One region of the Carboxydocella sp. JDF658 genome, then DNA from elsewhere that is predicted to be linked to it. Evidence: riboswitches for the same ligand, from Rfam matches in the RefSeq annotation. Region 1 holds a riboswitch; each other region holds the start of a gene.
The links. A riboswitch is a leader RNA that binds a small molecule or an ion and turns the genes downstream of it on or off. The one in region 1 is predicted to bind cyclic di-GMP.
Positions count from the first base shown of each region.

Region 2: linked by a shared signal. The riboswitch ahead of JDF658_RS10865 (hypothetical protein) and the one ahead of JDF658_RS08265 (Flp family type IVb pilin) in region 1 are both predicted to bind cyclic di-GMP.
Region 3: linked by a shared signal. The riboswitch ahead of JDF658_RS07030 (hypothetical protein) and the one ahead of JDF658_RS08265 (Flp family type IVb pilin) in region 1 are both predicted to bind cyclic di-GMP.
Region 4: linked by a shared signal. The riboswitch ahead of JDF658_RS01865 (transglutaminase family protein) and the one ahead of JDF658_RS08265 (Flp family type IVb pilin) in region 1 are both predicted to bind cyclic di-GMP.

Region 1 covers NZ_BDLR01000045.1:44,396-48,517, forward strand. The annotation lists gene JDF658_RS08250 (sensor histidine kinase) at 1-1,012, shown strand, start outside; gene JDF658_RS08255 (response regulator transcription factor) at 1,025-1,672, shown strand; gene JDF658_RS08260 (glycosyltransferase family A protein) at 1,722-2,171, shown strand; gene JDF658_RS14235 (Flp family type IVb pilin) at 2,249-2,410, shown strand; cyclic di-GMP riboswitch class I at 2,494-2,580, shown strand; gene JDF658_RS08265 (Flp family type IVb pilin) at 2,700-2,861, shown strand; gene JDF658_RS08270 (prepilin peptidase) at 2,938-3,441, shown strand; gene JDF658_RS08275 (TadE/TadG family type IV pilus assembly protein) at 3,453-3,842, shown strand; gene JDF658_RS08280 (TadE/TadG family type IV pilus assembly protein) at 3,855-4,122, shown strand, end outside.
Region 2 covers NZ_BDLR01000082.1:4,719-8,840, reverse strand. The annotation lists gene rsfS (ribosome silencing factor) at 9-359, opposite strand; gene yqeK (bis(5'-nucleosyl)-tetraphosphatase (symmetrical) YqeK) at 360-929, opposite strand; gene JDF658_RS10870 (YbaK/EbsC family protein) at 1,057-1,539, shown strand; cyclic di-GMP riboswitch class I at 1,630-1,718, shown strand; gene JDF658_RS10865 (hypothetical protein) at 1,806-2,015, shown strand; gene JDF658_RS10860 (HD domain-containing phosphohydrolase) at 2,043-3,206, shown strand; gene JDF658_RS10855 (RNA-binding protein) at 3,247-3,501, opposite strand; gene nadD (nicotinate-nucleotide adenylyltransferase) at 3,583-4,122, opposite strand, start outside.
Region 3 covers NZ_BDLR01000034.1:26,265-30,386, reverse strand. The annotation lists gene scfB (thioether cross-link-forming SCIFF peptide maturase) at 1-1,303, opposite strand, end outside; gene scfA (six-cysteine ranthipeptide SCIFF) at 1,375-1,515, opposite strand; cyclic di-GMP riboswitch class I at 1,672-1,762, shown strand; gene JDF658_RS07030 (hypothetical protein) at 1,849-2,058, shown strand; gene JDF658_RS07025 (PLP-dependent aspartate aminotransferase family protein) at 2,128-3,273, opposite strand; gene JDF658_RS07020 (PLP-dependent aspartate aminotransferase family protein) at 3,277-4,122, opposite strand, start outside.
Region 4 covers NZ_BDLR01000005.1:109,746-113,867, forward strand. The annotation lists gene JDF658_RS01860 (S-layer homology domain-containing protein) at 1-1,464, shown strand, start outside; gene JDF658_RS01865 (transglutaminase family protein) at 1,512-2,390, opposite strand; cyclic di-GMP riboswitch class I at 2,518-2,607, opposite strand; gene JDF658_RS01870 (S8 family peptidase) at 2,741-3,802, shown strand; gene JDF658_RS01875 (hypothetical protein) at 3,812-4,122, opposite strand, start outside.

The sequences.
Region 1 (4,122 bases):
GGTCCTGCTGGAAAACCAGGTCAATGATGTAATTAAGGCGGTAGATATACTGGAATTGAAAGTCAAGCAGGCCAGGTTACGGCTGGCAGAAGTGGATAGCAGCCTGGGCAAATATTCAGAAGCGGAAGTAAAACGGGCCTATGATACTGCCAGTGAGCTTCAGACCCAATTGCTGCTGTTACGGGAACGGGAAAACCAGCTGCGCTCCAAACGGGACCAGCTGCAGGTGACATTGAAAAACATGCAGCAAACGGTAGCCAAGGCGGAGAATCTGGCTTCCCAGGTGGCTGTGGTCATGGATTTCCTTTCGGGAAGTCTGAATGAGGTCAACAATCAGTTAGAAGGGCTGGCACAAAAACAAAACCTGAGTATCCGGGTGATCAAGGCCCAGGAGGAAGAAAGAAAACGGGTGGCCCGGGAAATCCATGACGGACCGGCTCAGGCCATTGCCAATATTGTTTTGCGCATGGAATTTTGTGAGAAATTGCTCGAACTGAAGCCAGACAAAGTTAAAGGGGAACTGCAGAGTCTGAAAGAGCTGGTACGCAATACCCTGCAGGATATTCGTAAAATCATTTTTGACCTCAGGCCCATGGCTTTAGATGACCTGGGTCTGGTTCCGGCTTTGCGTCGCTATCTGGAGGATTATAAGAGCAAATATAATTTAAACACGGAATTTATCTTCTTTGGTTATGAAAGGCGCCTGGATAATGCGGTGGAAGTAGGACTGTTTCGCGTGGTCCAGGAAGCCCTCAATAATGTCTGGAAACATGCCCGGGCCAGCAAAGTTATAGTGCGGCTGGAAATGGGCCGGGATAGTGTTAACATCCTGATCAAGGATGATGGCCAGGGGTTTGATGTGGAACAAGCCCTGGCCAACAAGCAACGGGAGAGCCTGGGTTTGACCAGTATGCGGGAAAGGGTGGAACTGTTAGGAGGCACTTTCATCCTGCGCAGTCGACCAGGGCAGGGGACGGAGATTCTGCTGAAAGTACCGCTCAACGAAGGATAGGGAGGTTTAGCTATGGGGATAGTGAGGATTTTGCTGGTAGATGACCATCCTCTGATCCGGGAAGGCTTACGCAAGGTACTGGCTCTAGAGCCCAACCTGGAGGTGGTGGGGGAAGCGGGAGATGGGGCGGAGGCAGTGGCGAAGGCCCGGGAATGTCTTCCCGATCTTGTTTTGATGGATATCAACATGCCCCGTACTGATGGTATTCAGGCTATCCGCCAGTTGAAACAGCTGATGCCCCGGGTGAAGATCATCGCTCTAACAGTAGCGGTGGATGAACGGGCACCGGAGGTGATTAAGGCCGGGGTAGCAGGCTACCTGCTCAAGGACATCAGTGCTGATAACTTGCTGGCGGCAGTGGCCACAGTAACCGGGGGTGGAACCGTGATTGCTCCGGAGGTAATGGAAAAAATCAGCCACATGATGACCCGTCTGCAGGAACAACAGCTTTTGCAACAGCTTACCCGACGGGAAAGGGATATTCTGGGCATGGTGGCTCAGGGTTTGACCAACCGGGAAATCGGGGAAAGGTTGTTCATCAGTGAGAAGACTGTAAAAAATCATCTGACCCATCTTTTTAAAAAAATCGGGGTGGAAGACCGGACCCAGGCGGCGCTGTTTGCTGTGCGCATGGGACTGACCGAGGAACCCAATTCCTGAAGGCAGCATATCATGGCATAGACAAAAATCCCGGAGTGGGGTGGATTATATGTCATGGTGGCTGCCCTTTTTCTGTTTGCTGGGCTTAGTGGGCTTGCTGCTGTGGGGACTGTTTTACAGCCGCCGTCAACAACGGCAACCACAAATGAATGGGATTTCCGTGGTGCTATTGACCAGGAATAATGTGACTAATCTGGAAGGGGTGGTACGCTGGCTGCTGCAATACGAGTATCGTTATCACTGGTTGCTGCAGATTATCATCATTGACCAGGGGTCCTGGGATCAGACTCTGGCCATTGCCGATAAACTGGCGCGGGAACATTTTAATCTGCTGGTAGTAGAGCAAAAGTGGTTTCCGCTCATATCGCCTCGCCGTCTGGCCTATCTGGCAGCCCGCTACCAGCGGGTGGTTTTTCTGGATTTGCGGCAGCGGCAACAGGGGAAACGGGAATTGCAGACATTGTTGCGAATTTTTAATGAGCAGGCTTTTGGGACTTAAGATCCATAGACTAATACCCCTTCATTTATGTATACTAAAAGTAGGAGCCTGAAAGGCGAAGCGGAGGAGGGACCGGTATGGGAAAAGTTCAACGGTTTTGGCGGGAGGAGAAGGGGCAGGCTTTAAGTGAGTACACGCTGATTATCTCTCTGGTTGCAGCAGCTCTAGTATTATCTTTAATATTGTTTAAAGATAAAATTAAACCTTTGTACGAAAAAAACCATTTGTCTGGGACCTAAGTCCTAGAAAAATTAAAGCTGCGGTCCCATAGACATTTGTCCTAATTGGGTATATACTAAAATCAGAACAAGGCAATAAGACACAACGATAAAGGCAAACCCGGTGAAAGCCGGGGGCGCAAAGCCATGGGTCTAAGGCGTATAAGCGCTATGACTGCCAGGCTGCCGAATTGTGGAAGGTCGGTTTGTGACCCCCTTTCGCCGGGCAGCCGGTAAAAGGGGGTTTTTAGGTGTTGTGTCTTATGCATAAGGGTGAAAAAGAGCGAAGTTTAGCAAGGAGGGATTTGGTATGAACATCATCAAAAGATTGTGGAAAGAGGAGTCTGGTCAGGCAATGACCGAGTATGGTCTGATTATTGCTTTGGTGGCGGCGGCTCTGGTTGTAACGGTAATAGCTTTCAAGGATAAGATTAAGGCGGTATTTGAAGGACTAAGCTTTAGTGCTAGCTAAAAAAACCCCAAGGCCCTACGCGGTAGGCCGAGTGCCTCGGTGTAGGGCCCTATTTTTCCCGGGCGGAGGGATGAGTTTGTTCTGGGTTATCATCACACTTGCCATTTATTATGACTGGCGCTATCGGCGCATTCCCAACTGGCTGGTACTGTATACCCTGCCTCTGATCTGGGGCTGGCACTATTACCAGGGCGGTTGGCCTGAATTGAAAGGCTCTTTGCTGGGCTGGCTGGTTGGTCTGGGTCTACTAATCCTGCCCTTTCTGGTAGGTGGAATGGGTGCAGGAGATGTGAAATTCCTGGCGGCCATCGGTGCCTGGGCAGGGGGAAAAGTGGCGTTATATACTTTTCTGGCAGGGGCCATTCTAGGGGGACTTTGGCTGTGTGGCCGACTCCTCTGGCAACAGGGCTGGGCCGGGTTTAAACAAACCTGGTCTAAAGCAGGTGCCAGGCTGTTTGTTGGTCTCTTTACCGGCCAGTGGTGGAAGGAAGAAACCAGCCAGACAGATCCGACGGCTATCCCCTATGCCATTCCTCTCAGCCTGGGCTATTTACTGGTGACACTCTGGTTAGGTAGGTGAGGAAAATGGGGATGGGAAGAAAAAGAGGGGAAAGGGGACAGGCACTGGTGGAAATGGCCCTTGTTCTGCCTCTTTTATTAATGTTGCTCTTTGGCATTATTGAATTCGGTCGCATTTTCCATGCCTATCTGACGGTGAACAATGGGGCCCGGGAGGGGGCGCGTCTGGCAGTGGTGGGGGCCCAGGATACAGCTATTATCGCCAGGATTAAAGATACAGCTGTGGGCCTGGATAGCAGTAAACTGCAAATCACCATCGCTCCTGCCTATAGCAATCGCCTGCGGGGGCAACCGGTAACGGTGCAGGTTTCCTACCCGGTACAAATCTTTGCCCCCATTATCGGTGAAATTATCGGTAACCCCTATACAGTAAGTGGCAGTGTGCAGATGCGGATGGAGTAGGGGGGAGGAAAGATGAAGAGCAAAGAGAGCGGAGAAAGAGGGACGGCAATCGTGCTGGTGGCCCTGGCTCTGACGGGGCTGCTGGGGATGGTGGCGATGGTAGCTGATTTTGGCCAGTATTATCTCTGGGAAAACCGCCTGCAGACCATGGCCGATGCGGCGGCTTTGGCCGGGGTGCAGGAATTGCCGGATCATCCGGATGCAGCTGTGGCGGTAGCAGAACAATATCTGGCTGCCAATGGTGGTACAGAGTTACTTACGAAAGAGATTACCATTGGAG
Region 2 (4,122 bases), on a different contig from region 1:
AAAGCGGCTTAACTGTCAAGGCGCTTAGCCTCGCCCCAGAGACGTTCCAGGTTATAATACTGGCGCTCTTCCTCCAGAAAGACATGCACCACCGCCTGACCATAATCCAGCAAAATCCAGCGGCCAGAACGCAGGCCTTCCCGCCGCAGGGGAATTACCCCCAGGCCTTCCTTGACCTTCTCTTCAATCCCATCGGCGATAGCCCGCACCTGGGTAGTGGAATTACCGCTCATGATGACAAAATAATCGGTCATAATTGAGAGTTCACCCAGTTCCAGAATCGTGATATTGCGGGCTTTCTTGTCTTCGGCACCGGCTTTAATCAAATCCAGTAACTTTCTGGTCTCTTGCTCAGACACTTATTTTACCTCCCTTGCCTTAAGTCTTAGTAACTGGGCATTGCGGGCCCTAACCGCCAGCGGATGGATGTATTGCTGGCGCTCCACCAAATAGCGGAGAGTATGATCCAGCCCGGCCAGATAGGCCCCTTCCAGATCCCGGCCTGCCAGCAGTCTCAATTCTTCCACTCCGGGGTAATCCCGTCCCGGTTCGATCATATCGGCCACAAACAACAGCTTGTCCAGAGCTGTCGCCTCCGGATGGCCCAGGGTATGACGGGCAATAGCCTGCAAAACTTGCTTGTCCCTGACCCCCTGTTCAGCCGCCAGCTGCGCTCCCACCGGCCCATGTAAAAGCATGGGTACAGCCAGCCAGTCGGCATCCAGTTCCAGCCCCTGCTGCCGGGCCAGTTCCAGCAGCCGCTCCGGAGGATAATCGCGGGCGACATCATGCCAGAGGGCCGCCTGTTCCGCCTTTTCCGGCTCCAGTCCGTGGGTAAGGGCCAAACGGCGGGCCTGCCGCCGCACCCCTTCAATATGCTGCCAGCGTTCTCCTTTTACTTGTTGTTGGATAAAGATAACTGCTTCCATCCCGGTTAACCCCTGTTGACAGTTTTCTCCGCCCATTATAGCATAAACAGGCAAAATTGGCGAGTGCCTTGCATTTTCTCCCATTTTTCTTTATACTGACACTAAAAAAGGAGATGAGGGGGAGACGATGGTGGTACAAACCCTGCAAAATCCAGTTCATCAACGGATTCAGGAATTTCTGGATCAATTCCAGCTGGGAATAAAGGTAATCGAGTTTGAGGTCAGTACCGAAACCAGTGAGCTGGCTGCCAGGGCGCTAGGGGTGACACCGGCCCAAATCGCTAAAAGCCTGGTATTCCTGGCTGATGACCAACCCCTGCTGGTAGTAACCTGTGGCGACCTGAGGGTGGATACCAAAAAATTAAAGGCCCTGACCGGAGCCCGCAAAATCCGTTTTGCCAACCCCGAACAGGCCCTGCACTATACCGGCCATCCCGCTGGCGGAGTTTGTCCCTTTGCTCTCTCCCAGCCCCTGCCGGTATATCTGGATATCAGTATGCAGAGATTTCCGCTGGTCTATGCTGCTGCCGGTACTCCCAATTCAGCTGTGCCAGTAACCCTGGAGCAATTGCAGGTTATTACCGGTGGTCAAGTGGTGGATGTATGTTAAAATATTCTTTATCCAGTATTGACATTTTTAGTTTAATTGTAATAAATTATATAGTAGAATAAATTTGTGTTACACAATAAAATGCAAAACAGTCGATAAAGGCAAACCCATCGAAAGGTGGGGGCGCAAAGCCATGGGTCTAAGGCCCCTCCAGGGGCTATGATTGCCAGGTTGCCGAAGCTGGAAAGCAGCGAGCATATAGACGCTCTGCCTTTCCATGGGCTTTCCTGGAAAGGCTTTTTCTATTTTTAAGGGGGTATCTTTTCATGGAACTGGAATGCAAATGTGGTTATCTCCACGTCTCTATGCAGACACTGATCATCAAAAGAGAACCAATTACCGGCAAACGCCGCATCATTTGTTCTTATTGCGGCAAACAAATTCCTATCCGTACTGTTGAACCCAAAACGTTTAAGAATCTAGTCCGGAAAAATGGTACCGCTGGCTATAATGCTAATCTGCTATTTCATGGATAATAAAATAGGGAAGGGGATACAATTTCAATGGATATCAAGTACATCAGCCTGTTCGCTGCCAAATACTCGGAAATACCAACCAAAGAAGTCATGATTGCAGCGATCAACACAATCATCCAGGCTGTTGAAGCAAAAGACAGTTATACAAAACATCACTCCCAGAAAGTAGCAGAGTATGCCAGAATCATTGCCCTGGAAATGGATCTTCCACAAGAACAGGTGGAACAAATCTATCTGGCCGCACTATTCCATGATATCGGCAAAATCGGAGTACCCGACCAAATATTAAGAAAACCAGATAAATTAACAGAAGAAGAAATGACCCTGCTTAAACAGCATCCTTTAATAGCATGTCGTATTCTGGAAGGATTTGAAAGTTTCCGGGAACTATTGCCTGCCATTGCTCAGCACCATGAATACTGGAATGGAAGCGGTTACCCCTATGGCCTGGTTGGTGAAACCATTGATTTAGGCGCCAGGATATTAGCAGTGGCAGATGCTTTTGATGCAATGACCAGTGACAGAGTATACCGTCCAGGAATGTCCCAGGAACAGGCAATCGGGATATTAATTCAAGAAGCAGGTAAACAATGGGACCCGCAGGTAGTAAATTGCTTCGTTAATTGGTGGGAGAAAACTTTTAACCCTGAAGGACACCATGATTGGCAGTATAAACATATAGTAGCACTTTATAAAAATTTTTTGGAGGATGTCACAAACGGAAAGGTAAAGTTAATCAGCGATGAAGAAATTAAACACCACGAACTCGATTACACCTATTTCACGAAAGTTTTTATTCAAAGCGTTTTTGATATATCTCAGGCCAGACAAATGTTTAGCAACTGGCTGACAAAAATTTTAGTACCACCGCATAAGCAAAGGATCTATTCCGTGGTTTTTTCTGAGTTAATCACAAATGTTGTAAAGCATGCTGGCCGGGGCCATGTACAATGGGGGTTAGATAATAGCTATAACATCATTATTACCATTAGAGACGAGGGAAAAGGGTTTGTGCTGGAAAAATTGCCACAATCCATCCTAATTAATGGTTTTTCCACCCGGAACTCCCTGGGAAGAGGTCTGCCGCTGGTTTTTAATCAATGTGAACAATTGCTTATCTCCTATACTGGAAAGGGTACCTTTATTTCAGTAAAACTGGCCTGTGAAAAGATTGCTGAAAAAGAATTTTAAAAGAAGACTGCCGACGTAAAGGTCGACAGTCTTCTTTTACTTACTGTAATTCCCTGGGTTTGGCCTCATTTACAGTGATTGTACGTCCCTGTAGCTCGGCCCCGTTCATCGCCTGAATCATGCGATCGTCATCGGCATCGTTGACTTCCACAAAACCGAAACCGCGACTGCGCCCGGTTTCCCGGTCAGTAATAATCCTGGCCCCCAGCACTTCCCCATGCTGGGAAAAGGCCCGGATTAAGTCATCCTGTTTAATGGCCCAGGGCAAATTGCCTACATACAATGTTGTCACCATGGTAACCCACCTCTCCAAAAATAAGTCTGCCTTTCAGGCAAGTTTAGTATTTGAATGGTGGGCGCAAAGTATGTGAGCAAATTAAAACCGGTACAGGTTATTATTAACAATAAATTTTTCTACCTCGGGATGAACCAGATACTTGATGCTTTTCCCCCGGGCCACCCGGGCCCGTATGTCCGAGGAGGAAATAGCCAGAGAGGGCACTGTAAAGGGCCGGATTCGCTGTCCCAGCTGCGTTCCCAGCCGTCCCTGCACCTCCCGCAATTGCTCCAGCTCAAAACCCGGCCTTGTCACAGCAATAAAATGACATAAGGCCAGCAATTCCCGCACTCGGTGCCAGGTCAGAATCTCCAGCACCGCATCGGCCCCGGTGATGAAATAGAGCTCCTGGTAATTCCCCTGGTCCAGCAGCTGCCGAACCGTATCGTATGTATATGAAGGCCCTGGCCTTTCCAGCTCCAGCAGGCAGAGCTGAAAACGGGGATTGTCCGCTATGGCCAGCCTGACCATCTCCGCCCGTAGTTCCGCCGCTGTCACTTTTGCCCCCTGTTTATGGGGGGGCTGGCCGGAGGGAACGAACAGCACCCGATCCAGCCCCAGTTCATCCGCAACTTCCTG
Region 3 (4,122 bases), on a different contig from region 1:
TCTTCTTTTCCAGGGCACATCCCATTTCATATGGTTCCAGCAAATGGCCATGGCTGTGGTAGTTGCTGGCATGGCAACCACCGCTGCATAAATAGCGGGCCCAGCAATTCTGACATTTCTGCTTGTTGAAGACATGGGCCTCCTGAAAACGCTGGACCAGCTCCGGTTTTTCTACTCCTGTATCTACTGTTCCCAGCCAGAAATCTTTATTGCGGACAAATTGATGACAGGGGTAGAGGTTGCCCTCCGGGTCGCAGGCCAGATATTCATGGCCCGCACCACAACCGGATAGCCGTTTGGCCAGACAAGGGCCACCCGTTAGATCCAGGTTGAAATGGAAAAAGGTAAAGGGCTGCCCTGTTTCCTGGCGCCGCAAAAACTCCTCTGTCAGCCGTTCATATTCTGCCAGCAATTGTGGTAGATGCTCTTCCTTCAGGGCATAATCCTCTTCCGGCGCCCCTACTACCGGTTCTACCGACAGGTGTTTAATCCCCAGGTCAGCCATGTAAATGACATCTGCCGCAAAATCCGGTTGTAAGCCGGTAAAAGTTCCCCGCACATAATAATTTTCCTGGTTACGGCTGTTAACAAAACGCAGGATATGGTCAACAGTACGCTGGTAAGAACCACTGCCATCCAGCCGGGGGCGCATGCGATCATGGACCTCCGGACGCCCATCCAGGCTTAGAACCACTGCCATTTCCTCTTCATTCAACCACCGTTCAATTTCTTCAGTTAGCAACAGGGCATTGGTAGTCAAAGTAAATTTGATTTTCTTCCCGGCTGCCGCGGCCGCCTCTTTGCCGTATGCCACCAGGTTTTTGACTACCGGAAAATTCATCAGCGGCTCCCCGCCAAAGAAGTCAATTTCCACCTGCTGCCGCTTTCCGCTGGCTTTAAGCAAGAAGTCAATGGCCTGACGCCCTGTTTCCTCCTTCATCAGAGTACGGTCCCCGCCAAAAGGCCCGGTGCCGGCAAAACAATAACGGCAGCGCAAATTGCAGTCATGGGCTACATGGAGACAAAGGGCCTTTACTACCGATTGCTGGCGCAAATGCAAAGCAGCCGGAGCCTGGTCCTCTGCCAGCAACAGACCCTCCTTTTTTAATTCCTCCAGCTCCCGGACCGCTTCCTCGATTTCTTCCCGGCTATATTCCTGCCCTAATTTGGCTCCAATCTCCTCCCGACTTGCAACCGGCCAGTAGTCCAGAATCCGCCAGGTCAGCTCGTCCACTACATGGACGGAGCCGGAAGCCACATCATAGACAATCCTACTGCCAAAGAGGGTAAATTTATGCAACAATGTCTACCACCTCATTAAACAGCATTAGACAGTAAAAAACCCGACCCCGCAGGTGAGGTCAGGCCCTTTCTTTATCTTACACAAACCTGGTTACCAACTGTGCAGGAAGTTTTGCAAGCTGATTGACAGCTGGTCTGGCATTCGCCACAACCCCCGGTTTTAACGGTACTTTGCAGATTTTTTACAGCCAGAGTTTTAATATGCTTAGCCATTAGAATATCCTCCTCACATTATTGATTTTCCCTAAATAATTTTAACAGTTAAACCCTGCCTTGGCAAGCCATTTGAGTTTTTTCGTCATTTTTCACCAATTAAGAGTTGACACTTGTTACAAATAGTGCTAAATTAATAAGTGAAATACTACACACAGTCGATAAAGGCAAACCCATCGAAAGGTGGGGGCGCAAAGCCATGGGTCTAAGGCCTCGCTCCGGAGGCTATGATTGCCAGGTTGCCGAAGCTGGAAAGAGATAGAGAGCCACAGATTGCTCCGCCTTTCCATTGGAGGCTTCCTGGAAAGGCTTTTTCATTTGGGGGTGTAATATATGGAACTGGAATGCAAATGTGGATTTCTTCATGTCTCAATGGACACACTCATCACCAAGAGAGAGCCGATTTCGGGGAAACGGCGCATTATTTGCTCGGTCTGCGGCAAACAAATTCCCATCCGTACCGTTCAGCCCAAGACTTTCAAAGACCTGATGCGGCAAACGGGCGGTTCCGGTTATAATGCCAATGTGTTATTTGAGAGCTAACAAGGCTCCCCTGAACAGAAAGTTCAGGGGAGTTTTTTCTGGCAGACACGTGACTAAAAATAATTGCAATTATCGGTCCAGAGCTGAAAAATCCTGTTTCAAATCCTCAACTTCTTCTATCCCTACCGAAATTCGCACCAGTCCCGGCGTAATTCCCAGCCGGTTCTTGATTTCCGCCGGAATACCGGCATGGGACATGGAAAAAGGATGGGTGATAATGGTTTCTACTCCGCCCAAACTAGGCCCGATGACCGGAATGCTGGTAGAATTAATAAAGGCAATGGCTTCTTCTTCACTGCCCAGATCAATGGTGATCACTGCTCCTGGTCCCCGGGCCTGGCGCTGGTGAATTTCCGCACCGGGATGGTCGCTGAAGCCGGGATAATACACCCTTTTCACCTTTTTTCTATCCCGCAGCCAGAGGGCCAGTTCCCGGGCGTTGCTTTGCTGCTGTTCCATGCGAATAGCCAGGGTTTTTAGCCCCCGCAAGGTCAGGTAGGAGTCAAAAGGACTGAGAACTGCCCCAAAGGCCATCTGAACCAGCTTGATTTGCCGGGCCAGCTGTTCATCATTGACCACAATCAGACCCGCCAGCAGGTCACTATGTCCCCCGATGTATTTGGTCGCACTGTGGATCACCACATCAATGCCTAACGCCAGGGGTTTTTGCAAATAAGGGGTAGCAAAGGTATTATCAATCAGGGTAATCAGCCCCTTTTCCCGGGCCAGCTGGCTCAAAGCCGCCAGGTCGGTAATCCGCATCAGGGGATTGCTGGGCGATTCCACAAAAATCCCTCTGGTATTGGGTTTTATCGCCTTTTTTACCTGTTCCAGATCGGTAGTATCCACAAAATCAAATTCCACCCCATAGCGGGCAAAGAATTTGGTCAAAATCCTGTAAGTACCACCATAACAATCTTCCGTCACCAGTACATGCTCCCCGGTCGCGAATAAACAGAGAGCTGTAGAGATAGCCGCCATCCCGGAGCTGAAAGCAAAACCGTATTTACCCCCTTCCAGTCTGGCAATAGCCTGTTCCAGAGCTTCCCGGGTAGGGTTCTGGCCCCGGCTGTATTCATAGGGTTTGCGAGCAGGCAATTCCTCCTGGTCAAAGGTACTGGTGAGATAAACAGGGACATTTACGGCACCTGTATGTTTATCACCCCGCGGACCCGCATGAACGTAAAGACTTTTTTCCTTTAAATCGCGTTCCATTTTCTATACCTCCCCGCCTAGAGCTTGTTCCAGATCTGCCAGCAAATCTTCCAGATGCTCCAGGCCAACTGATAAGCGCAACAAACAATCAGTAATACCCCTATTCCTTCTCTCTGTTTCCGGGATATCCGCATGGGTCTGGGTTTCAGGATAAGTCAACAGCGATTCTACTCCGCCTAAGCTTTCCGCAAACGAAATAAGTCTGATTTTGCTTAAGACCTCTAATGCCAGCTCCTTTGATTCCACTTCAAAAGACACCATAGCTCCTGGCCCGCTGGCCTGAGCAAAATGCCACTCTCTTCCCGGATGCTCTGCCAGGCCAGGATACCAGACTTTTCTTACCCTCGGGTGTTTATTTAAATAAGAAGCTATTCCGGCTGCATTTTGCTCCTGACGTTCCAGCCGTACCGCCAGAGTCTTCAGGCCGCGCAGCAACAACCAGCTATCCTGTGGTCCCAGTATAGCTCCGCAGGCATTCTGATAAAAATACACCCGTTCCGCCAGCTCAGGGTCCTTGACTGCGACCAGGCCTGCAATCAAATCATTGTGCCCACCCAGATATTTGCTGGCACTATGAATAACGATATCCGCCCCCAGCAATAGGGGACGCTGGCGCAGGGGAGTCATAAAAGTATTATCTACTAGCAATAATAATTGATGCCGCTGGCAGAATTGGGCCAGGCGGGATAATGGATAGATTTTCATCAACGGATTAGTAGGGGTTTCAATAAATACCGCCTTTACATCCTGACCTGCATAGTTTTCCCAGTCCGCCTCGCTGGTATTACTGAAATCCAGATAGGTAAAGGCCAGTCCGAGAGGACGCAGGATCTGTTCAAACAGACGATA
Region 4 (4,122 bases), on a different contig from region 1:
GATCCGGCCAATCGGGAAGCGATCAAAAAGGCCAGGGTGATTACCATCTGGTTTGGCGCCCATGATTTCATGCAGGCAGTGAGACGCAATCCCCACAATTACCGGCAGGCCGGAAATGAGTTGAAAGAGAACTTGATTACTGCGGTGCAATTAATAAGGTCTATTAATACCGGTAAGGACACTACCATCTATCTGCTCAACTTCTACAACCCGGCACCCGGAGAAAAAGTTCCAGGGGTGAGAGCTACCGACCCGGCAGAGAAAAAGTATGAAGCCTTTGATTTGTTGATTCCTTACCTGAATGGTTTTATTGCTGATGCCGTGAAACAGGTCAACAGTGACCCCTATATGCCTCCTGTGGTGATTGTGGATGTGTTCAAGTCCCTGCAGGAGCTGGGGGTGGCCAAATATCTTGGCAAAGGAAAGGATCCCATTTATCAGGACTATAATAATGCTCATCTCTCCGATGCCGGGCACCAGGCAGTAGCTGAGGCACTGTTTAAAGCGCCGGTAAGTATCCGGCCGGGCAGGCCGCTGGCTCCTTCCCGGGTGGAGGAGTTTTCCCTGCCGACTAACGGGGCAGCAGTAAGTGCAGACCAGGGGCGCCTGGCAGTGGATTTCGGCAATGCCAGCTTGCCGGCCAATGCCTTGCTGTATGTTAAGACCTATGAAGAGCCTCCTTTTATCGTTAGGGGAGAATTGTTAAGTCCGGTTTATGATCTGGTTCTGTCCTTCAAGCCGCCACAAGCCTTCAAAATTAGCTTTAAGCTGGATCAGAGCAAAGTTCAGGGTGAAAAAAATATTTATCTCTTCGAATTTAAAGGCAATGGTCAAAAACTGAAAGTCCGGCAGCAAAATTTTGATGCTGCTACCGGGACCATTACTGCCAGTATTAAACGAGGCGGTTTATACGGGGTAGTAGCTGTGAAGAACAGTTTCCCCGATACTGCTAAACACTGGGCCAGAGGGGAGATCGAAAAAATCGCCGGGTTGGCCGTAATCGATGGAGATGAGCAGGGATACTTCCGGCCAGAGCAGCCGGTTGCCCGGGCAGAAGCGGCTAAAATGCTGGTGGAAGCCACAGGAGCAGAAATAGAGGATAGCGCCACTGCGACCTTCTCTGATGTCCAGAGTTCGGCCTGGTATGCGCCCTATGTGGCTGCAGCGGCCAAAGCCGGACTGATGCAGGGGTATCAGGGCAAGTTTCGGCCAGGGGATAAGTTAACCCGGCAGGAGCTGGCAGTGATCCTGGAACGGGCTTATGGGAGCAAAATCAAGGGCGGAAATGGCGGTAAGCTGGAGAGCTACAGCGACCGGCAGCAGGTAGCCACCTGGGCGCAGGGAGCAGTGAACAAACTGGTGGAAGCCGGCATCCTGAAAGGACGGAAAAAAGATAAACTGGCTCCGGCAGGAGTGACGACAAGAGCTGAACTGGCAGCATTGCTGGCCAGATTGATGTCATAAGGGAAAAAGCGGTACCAGGCCGTAAGGCGAGGTACCGCTTTTGCAGTTTATCGGTATTCTTCCGCCCGGTGGTAGCGGTAGAACTGGCTGTAGGACATGGAGAAGTAGAGGGTTTGGGCACGCGGGATAAATCGGTTGCCCGCCAGGTAACCGGCATCCCAGGTAGGGTCCAGGGGTTGCCATTTGCCGTCCAGCAGGACTTCGGCCCAGGCGTGTTCGTACCAGACGCGGTCATAGGCCTGGCCCACCACTACCCTGGCCGGCAGGTTAGCGGCGCGCAGGAGAGCTACCGTCAGATTGGCATAATCCAGGCAGAGGCCCTTGCGGCTGGCCAGGGTGGCCAGGGCGCCTGAACCGGGACCATAAAGTTGCTGGCTGCTGAGGCGAACAGCATCATAGGCTATATTGCTGGTTACCCAGCGGTAAATATTATAGGCTTTTGGTCTGGCGCCAGCGTTTTTGCCAGCCAGATCCTGAGCCAGTTTACGCACAACGGGATGGTCGCTTTCCACGCCACTGCCAGGCAGGAGATAACGTCGGTCCGGCAAGTCGATAGCTTCCAGACGTGCTTCAGCCTCGACCTGGTAGAGGAAAGCAGCACCGGCCGGGAGATAAACGGTCAGGTAATACTGGCCGCTGCCAAAGCGCAACCAGAAGGAACCAGTGATAGCACCGTTACGGACCGGGAAGTAATAGGCGGCGCGGTCATCGCCGCGACGGATTTCCACCAGTACCTGTCCGGCAGGCAAGTTCTGACCCTGAATCAGCAATTGTCCCGGTTGAGCGGGATTGATTTTTACCTTTACCAATTCGGAAGTTAAGGGTTCCAGCCACCTGACACCAGGCTGGGCAGCTGCCCAGGCCGGCACTGCGGCTATTAGCCAGAGCAGAAACAGGAGAATCAGACTCACGCTTCGCTTCCTCATAAAATATCGCCCCCAGCGGGAAGGGAAAGCCGGGGGCGCGTACAGTAAAGGGTGGGAAAGAAACAGCCTGCTTTCCACTGGAAAGCAGGCTGCTCAAAATGGCTATAGTGCCATTACCCTTTGCCATATGAGCAGCCTGGCAATCATAGTTCCCGACGGGAACCTTAGACCCATGGCTTTGCGCCCCAGGCTTTCGCCTGGTTTGCCCGTTGTCTTCTGTTCTTACCCAATATATTCGGGGTTAAATGGAAAAATCCTGCCTCTGGCAAGAAGTTCTAATTTAATAGAAAAATCGCCAATTTAACGACAGCGGAATATAATGCAACAAAAAGACAGAGGAGGCAAACCGGATGGAAGGCAAGAAGCGTTATATTCTCAAACTGGAAGAACGTTACTGGCGACGGCGGCGTGAAGGCTTACTGCGCTCTCTTTCCGGCAAGATAGTCCGCAGTTTTGAAACTATGCCTTATCTGGTAATTGAATTGAACCAGACTGAAGTTGAGCAGATACGGAACCTGCGCGGGGTAATGGAAGTTTTTGAAGATGAACAGGCCACCACCCAGGAACAGCAAATACCCTGGGGGGTGGCGGTGCTGGCAGGCCCGCAGGTGGCGAGCCAGCTGGGGGTCAATGGTTCAGGAGTAAGGGTAGGGGTGCTGGATACAGGAATTGATTTACAGCATCCTGATTTGAAGGTGGCCGGAGGGATTGCGCTGACAGGGGACAGCTTCCAGGATGATAATGGTCATGGCACCCATGTGGCCGGGATAATAGCGGCTCAGGACAATAGCCAAGGGGTAGTCGGGATTGCCCCGGGGGTCGAGCTCTTTGCTATCAAGGCCCTGAACAGTGCGGGGAGCGGCTGGTACAGCGACATAGCGGCTGGTCTGGAATGGGCCATCAAAAACCGGCTGGATATAGTCAACCTGAGCCTGGGAGGAAAACAGAACAATCCCCTTTTGCGGTATGCGGTGAAAAGAGCAGCCAGAGCGGGAATCCTGCTAATGGCTGCGGCGGGCAATGCTGGGAACGAAGAAGGAAAAGGGGATACCGTTCTCTATCCGGCCAGGTATCCGGAAGTGATGGCCGTAGGAGCGATTGACCGTCAGTGGCAACGGGCTCCCTTTTCCAGCACTGGCCCGGCCCTGGATCTGGTAGCGCCGGGGGTGGAGATTCTCAGTACTATACCGGGGGGAGATTATAAGGTGATGAGCGGAACATCGATGGCCAGTCCCCATATCACCGGGCTGGCAGCCTTATTGAAATCCGCCTATCCCAGGCTGAAAGCGAAAGAGATCAGGCAACGGCTGACAGCTGGTGCAATTGATCTGGGCAGTAAAGGATGGGACAGCTGGTATGGCTATGGGCTGCCCACTGGCATCCAGGTTCTGGGCAAAAGAAAACCCCGCTAAGCGGGGTTTTCAGTTTGCGGCCAGCAATCTTTGCAGACCGGCCAGGGTGTCACTGACCAGCAGGGCCAGGGGTTTGCTGAGGGCCTGGATTTGCTGCTGGGGTGGTAAAGTGGTCAGGGGTTTTTGCAGTAATAGTTTTTGCTCTGCTTCTGGCAAGCGATAGAATTCGTAGAGGAAGCGGGCAGCCAGCTCATTGCGATTCCAGCCCACCAGTTTGTTGACGATGATCACAGTCAGTTGCTCTCGACCGGTATCAGGGGTGAGGTCCGGCAAAAGGGCCTGTATTTGCGCATCAGGAACGGTTTTGAGTTGAGCTAGCA